Regions from separate parts of the Aeromonas sp. HMWF016 genome, predicted to be linked through region 1. Evidence: riboswitches for the same ligand, from Rfam matches in the RefSeq annotation. Region 1 holds a riboswitch; each other region holds the start of a gene.

The links. Region 1 has a riboswitch for cyclic di-GMP ahead of gbpA (N-acetylglucosamine-binding protein GbpA). Riboswitches for the same ligand answer to the same signal wherever they lie in the genome.
Region 2: another riboswitch for cyclic di-GMP. It lies ahead of lafK (lateral flagellar response regulator transcription factor LafK); the one in region 1 lies ahead of gbpA (N-acetylglucosamine-binding protein GbpA).
Region 3: another riboswitch for cyclic di-GMP. It lies ahead of AACS24_RS19985 (glycosyl hydrolase family 18 protein); the one in region 1 lies ahead of gbpA (N-acetylglucosamine-binding protein GbpA).
Region 4: another riboswitch for cyclic di-GMP. It lies ahead of AACS24_RS20030 (glycosyl hydrolase family 18 protein); the one in region 1 lies ahead of gbpA (N-acetylglucosamine-binding protein GbpA).

The regions. Positions count from the first base shown of each region.
Region 1 is NZ_CAWNWX010000035.1:41,480-45,180, reverse strand. Features, by position in the region: gene AACS24_RS05095 (methyl-accepting chemotaxis protein) at 1-1,678, shown strand, start outside; cyclic di-GMP riboswitch class I at 1,943-2,028, shown strand; gene gbpA (N-acetylglucosamine-binding protein GbpA) at 2,094-3,515, shown strand; gene AACS24_RS05085 (transporter substrate-binding domain-containing protein) at 3,684-3,701, opposite strand, start outside.
Region 2 is NZ_CAWNWX010000082.1:129,098-132,798, reverse strand. Features, by position in the region: gene lfhA (lateral flagellar biosynthesis protein LfhA) at 1-1,462, shown strand, start outside; cyclic di-GMP riboswitch class I at 1,660-1,747, shown strand; gene lafK (lateral flagellar response regulator transcription factor LafK) at 1,997-3,259, shown strand; gene lfiE (lateral flagellar hook-basal body complex protein LfiE) at 3,271-3,597, shown strand; gene fliFL (lateral flagellar M-ring protein FliFL) at 3,615-3,701, shown strand, end outside.
Region 3 is NZ_CAWNWX010000114.1:79,621-83,321, reverse strand. Features, by position in the region: gene AACS24_RS19990 (ExeM/NucH family extracellular endonuclease) at 1-1,056, opposite strand, end outside; cyclic di-GMP riboswitch class I at 1,352-1,440, shown strand; gene AACS24_RS19985 (glycosyl hydrolase family 18 protein) at 1,557-3,701, shown strand, end outside.
Region 4 is NZ_CAWNWX010000114.1:91,714-95,414, forward strand. Features, by position in the region: gene AACS24_RS20030 (glycosyl hydrolase family 18 protein) at 1-1,847, opposite strand, end outside; cyclic di-GMP riboswitch class I at 1,954-2,041, opposite strand; gene AACS24_RS20035 (hybrid sensor histidine kinase/response regulator) at 2,242-3,701, opposite strand, start outside.

The sequences.
Region 1 (3,701 bases):
CAAGCTCGGTGATATCACCGTGAGCCGCAAATTGATCTTGCTGCTCACACTTGCATTTGTCGGTTTCGTGTCACTGCTGCTCATCTCCGCCAACGCACTCCAGCGCAATCTGATGAGTGAACGGGAAGCGCGACTCAATGCCGTGCTGGGACAGGCCATGAGCCAGATCCAGTTTCTGGCCAGCACCCTGCCGGCAGAGCAGGCACAGCAGGAAGCGCGCAAGCTGCTGACCAACATGCGCTTTGATGGCAACAACTATTTGTTCGTCATCGATGAGAGCCGCAAGATGCTGGTGCATCCCATCCGGCCCGAGCTGGTCGGCCAGACCATGGGAGAAGGTTCGGGCGCCACCGCAGGGCAGTTCTGGTTCCAGATGGTCGACATCGCCCGTGGTGGCAAGCAGGGAACCCTGCAATATATCTGGACCGGCCCGTCCGGGGAAACCGCTGACAAGCTCTCCATGGTCTCTGGCTATCAACCCTGGGGCTGGATCCTCGGCACCGGCATGCTGCTGCAGGACATCCACCAGACCATATGGGCCCAATACATGAAGATGGGCAGTGCCACCGCCATCGTCATTGTGCTGATGGGACTGCTGGGCTGGCGCATCACCCGCTCCATCGTCTCCCCGCTCAACCAGATCAATCACGCCATGCAGCGGGTCGCCAGGGGCGATCTGGTGGTTACCATTCCGGTGCAGGGCAAGGATGAGCTGGGCATGGTGGCACGCTGCACCAACCAGAGTCTCGATGCCATCCGCCACGCGCTGCTGGAGGCAAGCCAGGGGGCCCGCAACGTGGCCGATGCCGCTCTGCGCATCGCCGCCTCCGCCGAGCAGACCAATCAGGCGGTCACCAACCAGCGGGATCAGCTGGCCCAGCTCGCCACCGCGATGAACGAGATGAGTACCACCATCTCTGACGTAGCGGGCCATGCCGAGAACACAGCGCGCGACACCCAGGAAGCAACCGGCGAGGCCGGCCTCGGCAACCGGGATGTGCACGCCAGCGTGAACGGTATCAAGGCGCTCGCCAGCGAAGTGGAGCAGGCGACCCAACAGGTCAATCAGCTGAAAGAGGGGGTCATGCAGATCGGCGAGGTGACGGCTGTCATCAGTGCCATCTCGGATCAGACCAACCTGCTGGCCCTCAACGCCGCCATCGAGGCAGCCCGCGCCGGCGAGCAGGGCCGTGGTTTTGCCGTGGTAGCCGACGAGGTGCGCCAACTGGCCAGCCGCACTCGCCAGTCCACCGAGGAGATCCAGAGCACCATTGCCCAGTTGCAACAACGTGCAGTTAGCGCTGCCAATGCCATGGATGCCAGCCGCAAGCTGGCGGAGAGCAGCGTCGATCAATCCCAACAGGCGGGCCAGGATCTCACCCTGATCGTCAACCACATCCAGCATGTGAGCGACATGGCGACCCAGATCGCCACCGCCGCCGAGCAGCAGAGCATGGTGGCGGAGGATATGAACCGCAACGTCAGCGGCATCAACGACTCGGCGCTGGAAATGTCACAGTCGGCATCGCAACTGGCGCAGGAGAGCGAGCTGCTGGCCGGTCTCTCCCGCAGCCTGGATGAGCGGCTTGCGGTGTTCAAACTGGGCAAGGAGTCCTCCACTGCGCCGATGATGGCCCCCGTATCTCCCCCCTCCGGCGAGCAGCGCGCCCGTCATTGATGGCGTCAACCCGTGTCGCCTTGTCACCCAACCTGCCAGCTCAGCTGGCAGGTTTTTTTACGCCGACAACACGCAAGAAGCATGCACCTTATCGGCATATTCAACGGCATTCGACGCCATTCATAAATAAGATAACAATTTAAAAACAGTCAGTTAGAATGATTCATGTGCCGTTGAACGGTGCATTTAAACATTTAACTTCAAATAATTAATCAATGCGGTACACAATGCTGATGGCCAAACATTTGGCCCATCAGTAACCATCTAGTCATTTGGCAAACTGACCGAAAGGTCGGGACGCAAAGCCTCCGGTCTACAGACGTTTTGTCCAGGATAGCGGGGTTGCCACACGCAAGTGTGCATCGGGGAACTCCCCGGCCAACTGACTGCCCACATCTATCGAACAGAGGAATGTATGGCAGCAAAAATCCAACTCAATCACATCGCAGCGGTGCTGGCACTGCTGACCAGCGGCAGCGCCCTGGCTCATGGCTACATCAGCCAGCCCGAGAGCCGCAACTACCTGTGCAAAACCGGCGGCAACAGCCAGTGTGGCGGCGTGCAGTGGGAGCCCCAGAGCGTGGAGGGCCCCTCAGGCTTCCCGCAAACCGGCCCGCAGGATGGTCAAATCGCTTCGGCGGGCAGCCCGCGCTGGAGCGAGCTGAACATCCAGACCAGCGATCGCTGGACCAAGCGTGACGTGCAGGCAGGCCCCTTCGCCATCAGCTGGACCTTCACCGCCAACCACGTCACCCGCAACTGGCGCTACTACCTCACCAAGCAGGACTGGAACCCCAACCAGCCGCTCACCCGCGCCTCGTTCGACCTGACCCCCTTCTGCGTCATCGACGGCAACATGGTGCAGCCGCCCAAGCAGGTAACCCACAACTGTATCCTGCCGGAGCGCACCGGTTATCAAGTGATCCTCGGCGTGTGGGAAGTAGGCGACACCAGCAACAGCTTCTACAACATCATCGATGCCAAGTTCAAAGATGGCAGCCAGCCGCCGCTGGAGTGGAGCCAGGCAGGCACCATCTACCCCTCCATCGACCTCGCGGTGGGTGACAAGGCGATGACCCGGGTATTCGATGCCAACGGCGAGCGCCCCGAGTTGCAGACCGTGCTGACCATAACCACAGCCGAGCAGGGCCAGAAGAACAGCTGGGCCCACGCACTCGCCAGCAAGATCAACGCCGAGCAGAGCCTGATCCACGCCGGCCAGCAAGGAGCCGATGGCCAGTTCAATCCGGTCTACGGTATGAACCCCGTCTATCTGAAGCGAGACAGCAAGCTGGAACGGGTCGAGATTGACCTGCAACAGCTGCAACCGCCGGTGGTGGACAGCATCAGCGTCAGCGGTCTGGCCAGCGACTATGTGCTGGACAACGGCAAGGCAACCCTCGATTTCACCGTCACCGCGCAGGGCGATCTGGCCGTCACCAACACCCTTTATGACCATGGCGGCGTTGCCAAGGGTGAAAGCAGTGCCGACATCAAGGAGAGCAGCCACACCTTCACCATGGCGCTGGAAGGGCTCAAGGCAGGTCACCACCAGCTGGTGATCAAGGCCACCCCGAAAGCGGGTGGCGAGACCATCCAGCAGACCATGGATCTGATGTTCAAGGAGCAGAGCAGCGGCGAATACGACTTCGTCTTCCCGAACTCGCTCAAATCCTATGCCGCCGGCACCAAGGTGCAGCAGCCGAAAAATGGCAAGGTCTATCAGTGCAAGCCCTTCCCCTACAGCGGCTACTGCCAGCAGTGGACCACCACCGCTACCCAGTACGAGCCGGGCATCGGCTCCCACTGGCAGATGGCGTGGGATGAAGTGCACTAATCCACGCTTGGGCACATAAAAAAGGGCGTCCTCTCTAGCAGGGGACGCCCGGAAAAATCAAACCTTACGGTTTGCATACCAACGGAACCAAGACCTCACTCTTCACTTACTTCACTTACTTCACTTACTTCACACACTCAACACACTCTTCGAAACAGGGTTGGTCCATTAACCCTGCCATTTTCC
Region 2 (3,701 bases), on a different contig from region 1:
CATCATCAACCTGGTTGGCGGCCTTGCCATCGGTATTTTCCAGCACGCCCTGCCGGTTGCCGAAGCCTTCCAGCGCTATGCCCTGCTGACCATTGGTGATGGTTTGGTTGCCCAGATCCCCTCGCTGCTGATGTCTACTGCTGCCGCCATCATTGTGACCCGGGTCAGCGATGAAGGTGAGATGGCGGATCAGGTGGGTGACCAGATCCTGGCTTCTCCCCGCGTCATCTATACCGCCGCCGCCATCATGCTGGTACTGGGGCTGGTGCCGGGCATGCCGATGCTGGCCTTCCTCAGCTTTGCCGCCGTGCTGGCCTGGACTGGCTGGAGCGTGAGCAAACGGGTGGTCAATACTCCAGATCTGGATGCCGCGCAGGAGCTGGCTCGCCAGATTGCCCAGCCGGAACCACAAGGGCTGGAGTGGCAGGATCTGCCGCCGGTCGATACCGTCGCCATCGAACTGGGCTATCGGTTGGTCCCGCTGGCGGAAGCTGACAAAGGTGCCGAGCTGCTGGCTCGGGTGCGCGGCATTCGCAAAACCCTATCGGAACAGTACGGTTTTCTGCTGCCCGAGATCCGGGTTCGCGACAATTTGCAGCTGCAGCCCGATCAGTACCGGATCAAGCTCTCCGGTGTGGCACTGGCGTCCGGCAATGTCGATTGTCAGCGTCTGATGGCCATCAGCAGCGGCGAGACCTATGGCTCGCTGGATGGCGAGCTGACCCAGGATCCTGCATATGGCATGAGCGCAGTCTGGATTTCACCGGAAAACAAGGCCAAGGCATTGAATCTTGGCTATTCGGTGGTGGATTCGGCAACGGTGATTGCGACCCATGCCAGCAAGCTGCTGCGTGAGCAGCTTGATGCCCTCTTTGGCCATGACGAGGTGGGCAAGCTGGGGCAACATCTTGCGGCCCAGTCGCCCCGTCTGGCGGAAGAGCTCAATCTGGCCCTGACCCAGATGCAGCAGTTGCGAGTTTTTCGGCAATTGCTAAAGGAACAGGTCAGCCTGACGGATATACGCACGGTGGCGACGACCCTGCTCGATGCCAGCGAGCTGACCAAGGATCCCGTGCTGCTTGCTTCCGATGTTCGTTGTGCCTTGAAGCGCCAGATTGTGAGACAGGCGATCGGTAGCCGTGATGTGCTTGCCACCTTCACGCTCGATGACCGTCTTGAGCAGACCCTGCTGGCGGCTATGAACCAGTCGCAGCAGCAGGGGAAAATCCAGCTGGACAGTTTTCCGGTTGATCCGCAACTGCTGGCACAGCTGCAGCAAAATATGCCGCTGGTTAAAGAGCAGCTGCAGCAGCAAGGATATGCCCCGGTACTGGTCGTGATGCCACAACTTAGACCCTTGATCGCGCGTTATGCCCGATCTTTTGCAAAAGGTCTCAAAGTGCTCTCATATAATGAAATACCGGAAGAGTTGAGAGTGGAGGTTATTGGTACGCTAGGCTGAAACAGGGCTGCCATGTTAATAGGCAAATGGGAAGAATATATTCCGCCTATCTACTTGAATTGTAATTGTAAGCCGTTATGATGTGACTGTTTTTGACGCATTTGGTCGTCAAAGATAAATAACAAATATAAAAATTCGCATGTGTCACTCAGCAGTCACCACTAATTTGGTGCTGTCTTGTCCAAATACGGGCAGTCGCATGAAAAAGGCAAACTGAACTGAAAAGTCAGGACGCAAAGCCTCCGGTCTAAAAGCAGGAATGCTCATGATAGCGGGGTTGCCAAGGCCATTGTTACCGCCTTGATATAACACTGGTTTGATGCAGGTGCTCGTTAGAAGTGCCTGCGTACCTGTGCGTCTTTTATTTCGGCATTTCAGTTCTGTTGATTGTTTTATCCACAATCACGGGTTCGGGTTCATATGCTTTCGGATGTATCTATCAAAAAAAGCTCAAGACCAGCCAGTCTTGGGAAAGATCCCCATTTATTGTTAATCAGCTCATCTATGGTCGATGGGAACGATATTGAAGGAATATTGGCTGCACAGGGATATGCTGTTTCCCGCTGTGACTCTATTCGCAAGTCGAGATTAATTCTCGGCAGTCGTTCCGTTGATTTAATCCTGCTCGATATGGATCTCATGACCGAAGTAGGTCCTCAATTGGTGCATGATTTTAGCGGCATTGATTGCGTGATTCTGGTTAATGAGCGTCAGGCCTATCTTGCGGCAGAAGCGATGCGAGCCGGTGCCATTGACTACATCATCAAGCCCTTCGGGGGGCAGCAGATGCTGGATGTGGTGAAGGGCGCACTGCGTCTGCGGCAGGCCATTCCAGACCTGATCGCGGTCTCGACCATGAGCCTGCAAGTGTTGCAGCTTGCCCGCCGGGCAGCCAAAACGGCTGCCACCATTCTTATCGGCGGTGAGTCGGGAACGGGCAAGGAGCGTCTGGCGCGTTACATCCACGAGATGTCCAGCCGTGCTCACAAGCCGTTTGTCGCCATCAACTGCGCCGCTATTCCCGAGTCCATGCTCGAATCCATTCTGTTTGGCCACAACAAGGGGGCCTTCACCGGTGCGACGGGTTCGCAGCCCGGCAAGTTCGAGCAGGCGCAGGGCGGAACCCTGATGCTCGACGAAATCTCCGAGTTGCCCCTGTCACTGCAGGCGAAGTTGTTGCGAGTTTTGCAGGAGCGTGAGGTGGAGCGCCTCGGTAGCCATCAGACCATCGCGCTGGATGTGCGGATCATCGCCGCCAGCAACAAGGATCTGCGTAATCTGGTGGCTGCCGGCCAGTTCAGGGAAGATCTCTTCTATCGCCTCGATGTGTTGCCGATGAACTGGCCGGCACTGCGCGAGCGTCCTGATGACATATTGCCGCTGGCTGAATATTTCATCGAACGCTATGCGCCTCAGCAGGGATATCGCCTGAGCGAGAGTGCCCGCAAGCAACTGCTGGCTTATCAGTGGCCGGGCAACGTCAGGGAGCTGGATAACGTCATTCAACGTTCATTAATCATGGCTCGCGGATTGCATATTCAAGCGGTCGATTTGATGCTGCCCAGCTATGTCGCGGAACCCGAACATGAATTGGCGGAAGTCCTTTCCGCCCCGGAAGGGTTGAGCGAGACGCGTCGGCACGCAGAATTTCAATTTGTACTAGAGACCTTGCGCCGCTTCCGTGGCCATCGTACCCGCACGGCAGAAGCGCTCGGGATGACCACCCGGGCTCTGAGATACAAGCTGGCGGCGATGCGTGAGCAGGGCATTGATATCGAGCAGCAGCTTCAAAACTAAGGGATAACGGCGTGAAGATTGAAATGATGTCATCACAGGCAACGCTTTTGCAGCAGATGCAGGAGATGCAACGAGTTGCCACTCAGGCTCCTTCCATCGAATCCAACGATCTCTCAAATGTGTCATTCAGCGACGCCATGCGCGACGTTGTCGGCAGAGTCAACGAACAGCAGAACATGGCTTCAGCCATGATGACGGCTGTTGATGCCGGCCAGAGCGATGATCTGGTCGGGGCTATGGTGGCCAGTCAGAAAGCGGGTCTCAGCTTTTCAGCCCTGATGCAGGTGCGCAACAAGCTGATGACCGGTTTTGACGACATTATGCGCATGCCGCTCTGAGGTAAGTGATGACTGAACTGGTAACGTCCCCGCAAGGGGCTTCGGATTCCTTCAGAACACGCGTGCAGGAGGGCCTTCGCAACTGGCGCAGCCTCTCCCGTGAC
Region 3 (3,701 bases), on a different contig from region 1:
TTTGCACAGCACGTTGAGCGCGCCGCCAATGCTGGAGTGGCTGGTGAAGTAGTTGAGCACGTTGAAGCTGCCGATCCGCAGATTGCTGCCACGGGCCCGGGCGGGGGCCGGCTGGCGGTCATCTTCCGGTGTACGCAGCAGGGCGCCGGCGCTCAGGGTGACATCGTTCGGTACCACCAGACGGAAGGCATCCTTGTTGTAGACGATGACCCCCTCCAGCCCGGTCAGTTGATCACCGATACGCAGATAGCCCTGATCGGCATCCCAGCCCGGGAACCAGGGCAGTACGCCATCCGGCGCCTTGTAATCAGACTCGACCACCAGCCGGTTGCTGCCATTTTTGGCGGCCAGAGCGACCGCTGCCGGACTGCTGGCAACATGGATCTGGGTCGGCTTGAGCAGTGGCGCCTTGTGGGAGAGCTCGACGTTGTTGCGATAAACCTTGTAGTCGAAACCGTAGTTGCGGGTCAGGTGGAGATCGCTGCTGCTGTCGAGCCGTACCCGCATCCCTTCGTGGCGATTGAGCGCCTGCGCCAGCGTCTCCCCTTCATTGACCTGCAATACGCTGGTTGGCACCGTCAGCCCCTGCGCTGTGACCTGCAGGCGGGCCTTGTTGGCCTCGAAGGTGGGTTTGAGCTGGGTGCCGCCGTAGTACTCCTCGACCCTGGCTTCGAGGCAAACTTCTGCCCCCGGTTTGAGGGTCGGGTAGTTGGCCGCAAGTTTGCTGTCATTGAGATAGACGAAGATGCCATCCGAGGTGGCCGGGTTGCCATCTCCCGCCGGATCAGTCAGATAGAAGCCTTTGGTCAGGCTCTGGCCGAGGGTGGTGACGACACCGCGTACCATGAAGGTACCCGGACTGATTTTTCCCGTAATGTTGCCGTTTTTATCGGTCACCGTGTCGGTAGCAAATGGGCTCCCTGATCCTGTTCCCTGAATGGTCGGGATCGGGGTGAGTTGCGCCGGATCTGCGGGGCAGACGAAGGCGGCGTGGGCGCCGGGGGCAGTGAGGGCCAGCCCCACGGCCAGCGACAGCAGGGTGCGAGTACCTTTCATAAGAGTTCCTTTTTTATTTTTGCCAGTGTTTCCATAGTCCTGGTCGTTGACCAAGGGCGCGCATTGTCACATTTCTGGCATGTCACACCAGTGAGCCAACGCACATTATAGGGATACAAATGAGCTCGCGTTGGTGTTTTTTGACTTGGCTAACACTTTGAAATTACTGACAAAATACTTAACTGCTGTCGTGGTGGGAAAGTGTGATCCTGCTGGCAACCACATATTTTTCTCCGAGAATGAAGATTGAGACTCGGCTGCATGCTTTCTATACTCGGTTTGTTCCTCACGGAACCCAGGTAAAGGGCAAACCGGTTGAAATGCCGGGACGCAATACCTCCGGTCTTTCGATCAGATAATGATCCAGATAGCGGGGTTTCCCTGGGTGAAGAGGCAGTGTGCGGCAAGTCCATGGCCGGTAGTCTCCCTCCCTTCATGCAGGTTGCGCTTGTGCTTTGCCTTGGTCACCAATGCCAAGACAAAACAAGGAAGATAACAATATGCAACAGTTCCTGAGGCCCAGCCGGCTTGCCGTGCTGGTGGCCATCTCTGCCATGCCCGCCTGGGCGCAGGCAGCCTATCCTGCCTACAAGGCCGGTACCGCCTACAAAGCCGGTGACATCGTCAGCAATGCCGGCGCCCTCTATGAATGCAAAGAGTTCCCCTACTCGGGCTGGTGCGGGGCATCACCCTATCACTATGAACCCGGTGTCGGTGTGGTCTGGGCGGATGCCTGGAAGCTCTACGGCGGCGAAGTACCGCCACCGGCGCTCGGTGTGGCCGTCAGCTCGCCGGCTGCCGGTGCCAGCTTCAACGAAGGGGCCAGCGTGGCGCTGGCGGTGACCCTGAGTGGCCCGGTCACTGCGCTGGCCCGGGTGGAATACCTTATCGACGGCAAACTCGCGGCCACGGCCAGCGCCTCGCCCTGGGGCGCCAGCTGGAGTGCCGCAGGCGTTGGGGCTCACGCCCTGAAAGCGCGGGCGCTGGATAAGGATGGCAAGGTACTGAGCGAGGCGGATTCGAGCTTCAACGTTGCCGCCGTGGTAGCACCAGAGGCGCCCAAGGTGAGCATCAGCAGCCCGGCCAGTGGTGCCAAGGTAACGCTGGGTCGCAGCGTGGCGGTGAGCGGCAACGTCACTGATGCCAACAACGATGTGGCCAAAGTCGAGCTGTTTGTCGATGGCAAGAAGGTAGGGGAAGACAATGCCGCCCCCTGGCAGGTCAACTGGACGCCCGATGCCAAAGGCAGTGCCTCCCTCAAGCTGGTTGCCACTGACAAGAGCAATCTGGTAGGCGAGTCAGCGGCAGTGAGCGTCACTGTCGAGGAGGCCGCACTGCCGCCGTCCGGCGGCAACCTCTCCTGCGATATCCGCCAGATCTACCGCCCGGATGGCTACGAGTGCATGGGTGATGACCATGCTCGCCGGGTCATCGGCTACTTCACCTCCTGGCGCACCGGCAAGAATGGCCTGCCCGCCTATCTGGTGAGCGATATCCCCTGGAGCAAGATCACCCACATCAACTACGCCTTCGCAGCGGTGGACGAGCAGAGCCACACCATCAAGGTGGATGACTCGGCGACCAAGATGACCTGGGATGGCGTGCCGGGTGCCGAGATGGATCCGGAGTTCGCCTACAAGGGCCACTTCAACCTGCTGTCGAAGTTCAAGAAGCAGTATCCGGACGTGAAGACCCTGATCTCAGTCGGGGGCTGGGCCGATACGCGCGGCTTCTACACCGCCACCACCAAGGGCGATTGCTCGGTCAATACCGACGGCATCAATGCGCTTGCCAGCTCGGCGGTGAGCTTTATCCGTCAGTACGGTTTTGACGGGGTCGATATCGACTACGAATACCCCACCTCCATGAAGGATGCGGGCAACCCCAACGACTTCCCGCTCTCCAACCAGTGCCGCGGCAAGCTGTTTGCCAACTACAAGGTGATGATGCAAACCCTGCGCAGCAAGCTGGATACGGCGGGCAGCGAGGATGGCCGCAAGTACATGCTGACCATCGCCTCGCCGGCTTCGGCTTATCTGCTGCGCGGCATGGAGAACTTCCAGGTCACCCAGTACCTCGACTACGTCAACCTGATGACCTACGACTTCCACGGTGCCTGGAACCACTTTGTCGGTCACAACGCCGCCCTGTTTGACAATAAGGCGGATGCCGAACTTGCCCACTGGGGCGTTTATACCCAGAGCCAGTTTGGCGGTATCGGCTACCTCAACGCGGCCTGGTCTGCCCACTACTTCCGTGGCGCATTGGCGGCCGGCAAGATCAACGTGGGCGTGCCTTACTACACCCGTGGTTGGCAGGGGGTCAGCGGTGGCACTCACGGTCTGGGTGGCAAGGCAGCACTGCCGAGCCAGAGCGATTGTCAGCCGGGTACCGGTGGCGGCACTATTCCGTGCGGTAACGGTGCGGTCGGTATCGACAACATCTGGCACGATCTGGACAAGAACGGCAAGGAGATCGGCGGTGGCGCCGTCCCCATGTGGCATGCCAAGAACCTGGAGCACGCAGCCGATTTGGGGATCACCACCATGCCGAGCTACGGTCAGGCCTGGGGTCTGGATCCCAACAATCCGGCCCACGTGATGCAGGGCAAGTATGTCCGTTACTACGACGACAAGGCCCATGCC
Region 4 (3,701 bases), on a different contig from region 1:
AGAGCAGCCTGTGGGCCAGAGACCTGCTTCCAGCTATAGGTGAGAGCGCCATTTTCCGGGTCGTGAGACGCGGAGCCGTTCAGCGTCACCTCGGTCGGGCCGGTGACACTCAGATCGCTGCCCGCGTTGGCCACCGGCGGCTTGTTGGCTGGCGGAGTGGTTCCCTCGCCGTGACCCAATCCCTCGTGCATGGCATTGAGGATGTCGCCGTTGTCGGCATCGATCTCCCAGGAGAAGAGGCCACCCAGCTTGTTGGCCAGCACATACTGCCCCTTGGCCTTGACCGAGCGGTCGTTGTCATAGGTGATGAGATCGCCGGTCGAAGCCTTGAACAGATAGGGAGCCTCGGCCACATCGTCGTAGCTCTTCTCCCAGCCGCTGCCCATGCGGTTGTTGACGATGTCACGGTAATCGACCACGCCATCCTCCCAGGTGCCTTTCACCTTGCCGGTCGCCTTGCCGGTGAAGGGGTTGTTGCCCTGATAGCCGCTCACGCCAGTCCAGCCACGGCCATACATGGCGGCACCGACCACCAGCTTGCCGGGGTCAACCCCTTGCGCCAGCATCAGGTTGACCGCTTTGTCGGTGGTGTACTTGGTGTTGGGATCCCAGCTCGCCGCGTAGAGGTTGGTCTGGTGACCCAGCTCGGTATTGCTCCAGGCGCCGTTGTAGTCATAGGTCATCATGAAGATGTGGCTCATGTACTGCTGGACCGCGCGGTAATCGACATCTTCAATCTTGTCGTAACCGGCGCCGACAGCGGAGGTGAGCTCATACTTGCGACCAGTCTGCGATTCCAGCTCGTCGAGCATGGCGCGCAGCTCCTTCATCAGGGTCACATAGGTTGCGCCATCGCTCGGGCTGCCCAGTTTCGGGTTGGCGCCCTGTCCGCCCGGATACTCCCAGTCGATGTCCACGCCATCGAAGAATTTCCAGGTCTGCAGGAACTCTTTGACCGAGGCGACGAAGGTATCGCGCTTGCTCTTGTCGCCGAGGAAGTAGAAGGGATCGGAGAGGGTCCAGCCGCCGACAGAGGGGAGGATCTTGAGGTCGGGGTAGGCCTGCTTGAGCGCCATCAGGGCGCCGAAGTTGCCCTTGTAGGGCTCGTCATAGGCGGTCAGGCCGCTTTGCGGCATCTGGACGGCAGCCCAGGGATCGTGGATCGCCACCTTGAAGTCGGCCCGGCCGGCACAGGCTCTCTGCAGTGCCTGGAAGCTGTTGCCGTTCTCGATCTCCTTGAGGCTGTCATTGATGCCATCCCCGCCGCAGATGGGGGTAAAGCCGTAGAGGATGTGAGTCAGGTTCTGGGCCGGGATCTTGTCCACGGTGAACTTGCGCCCGTAGACGCCCCACTCCACGTAGTAGGTGCCGACCACCTTGCCGGACTTGTTGGCGTAGGGCTTGTTGTTCTCCTGCAGCGCAGCCTTGAGCGGCGCCAGGTGGCTGCCGTCGGTATCGGCGACCACTATCTCCTTCTTGTCGGAGAGAGTGCAGCCATCGGCATTGCATAGGGCCACCTGCATCTGGTAGCGGCCCCCCTTGTTCACCTTGAATTTGGCGGTGCCTGCCGCGGCGGCGGGGCCTGACCACACCTCCTTGCCATCGAGCAGCACCTTGGCGGTCTGGCCAACGTCACCGCTCCAGAGGTTCCAGCTCACCTCCACATCGGCGGCATCTTTCACTTTGACCAGATTGTTGTAGGAGGTTGCCGCCTGATCGACTTCGACAATGGCGAACTTGGTGGGGCCCCAGCCGATAGTGGGTTTACCGGGCGCAGCCGCATAGGCGGCAGAGGTACAGAAAAGACCGACCGCAAGGGCCAGCATGGTTGGTTTTGGACTTGGCATTTGTTGTATTTCCCTATTTCGTTATTGTTTGCAACGAAAAGGGCGACGCGCCTGACAGGTAACGCAGACAGCAGTGCTCCTCCTTGGCAAAAGGAGCGCAACAACCTGTGGTGGCCCCGCTATCTTAGGTACTGCTGACCCTTAGACCGGAAGCTTTGCGTCCCGGCCTTTCGACCGGTTTGCCCTTAACACACTTCATTCGCGACAAGAAAAATCGCACACCGACTATAGGGGGGCGATTTGCGAAGTGCTACCTAGTAAAAATGACAGGTGATGGGACTCGTTTCAGGGGAACTGGCTCGATATGGTGAGGATTATTCTGACATCAGCCTCTATCCTTCCCCTTTCGCGCCACTCCCCTCCCTCGAGCATTTGATTAATTTTGTGAGCTGGCTCACTGCACCGGCAACAACAAGCTGTTCATCAAGGCGCGCAGCTTGAGCGGTTTGACCGGCTTGCTGATGTAGCCGTATCCCCGCTCGCGGATCTGCGCCTGCAACTCGCTCTTGCGATCGGCGCTGATGATGATGCCCCCCAGCTCGTCACCACACGCCTGCTGCAGCGCGGCAATGGCCTCCAGCCCGGTCTTGCCGTCGTCGAGGTGATAGTCCGAGAGCACCAATCGCGGCACAAACCCTTCTGCCACCAGCGCCTCGGCATCGACCAGATCAACGGCGCAGCGCACCTCGCAGCCCCAACGTCCGAGCAGGGTGCTCATGGCGATCAGAATATCCCGTTCGTTGTCGATGCAGAGCACTCTGACCCCCTCCAGCTGGCTGTCACGCACCACTGGCGCCGCCAGCTGATGGGCCGTGACCGGCCGGGTGGCCAGATTGAGTGTCACCGCAAAGACCGATCCCTTGCCCGGCCAGCTCTGCAATGTGAGCTGGTGACCCAACACCAGCGAGATGCCGCGGGCAATGGCGAGCCCCAGACCCAGACCTTGCTCCTTGGCGGTGCGGGAGTGATCGAGGCGGGAGAACTCATCGAAGATCGCCTCCTGCTTGTCTTGCGGAATGCCGGGGCCGTTGTCCCACACTTCGATGCGGATCTTGCTCCCCAGCCTGCGACAGCCGAGCAACACCCGACCGCCCGGGTTGTAGCGAAACGCGTTGGTGAGGAAGTTCTGCAGCACCCGCCGCAGCAGCCGCACATCGCTGTGCACCGCCAGCTTGCTCTCCACCACCGAGAAGTGGATCCCCCCCGCCTGTGCCAGTACCCCGAACTCCGCCTTCAGGTTGTCGAACAGATCGTGCAGAGCGAAGTCGAGTTTCTTGGCCTTGAACTTGCCCGCCTCAAGGCGCGAGATATCGAGCAGATCGCTGATGAGATCCTCGGTCGCCCCCAGCGCATCGTCGATATGGCGGGCGATCCGGGCTGGCTCCTCTTCGGCAGGCAGCATCTCCAGCAGGGAGGAGGTAAAGAGCTTGGCCGCATTGAGGGGTTGGGTCAGATCGTGGCTGACCGCAGCCAGAAAACGGCTCTTGGATTGATTGGCCCGCTCCACCTGCTGGTTGACCAGCAGCAGCTGGCGGTTGAGCTCGGAGAGCTCGCGGGTACGCTCGGCGACCCGCGCCTCCAGATGTTCGTTCGCTTCGCGCAGCACCCGCTCGGCATCACGGAATGGCGTGATATCGGTAAAGGTCATGACAAAACCGCCTGCCGGCATGGGATTGCCCTGCATCTCGATCACCCGCCCATCGGGACGTTCCCGCGCCGAGATATGGGCACTGCCCCGTTTCATAAAAGCGACCCGGCGCGCCACATGCTCCTCGATATCGCCGGGGCCGCACAGCCCCTGCTGTGCGTTGTAGCGGATGATCTCCTCGATGGGGCGCCCCGCCTGGATAAGCC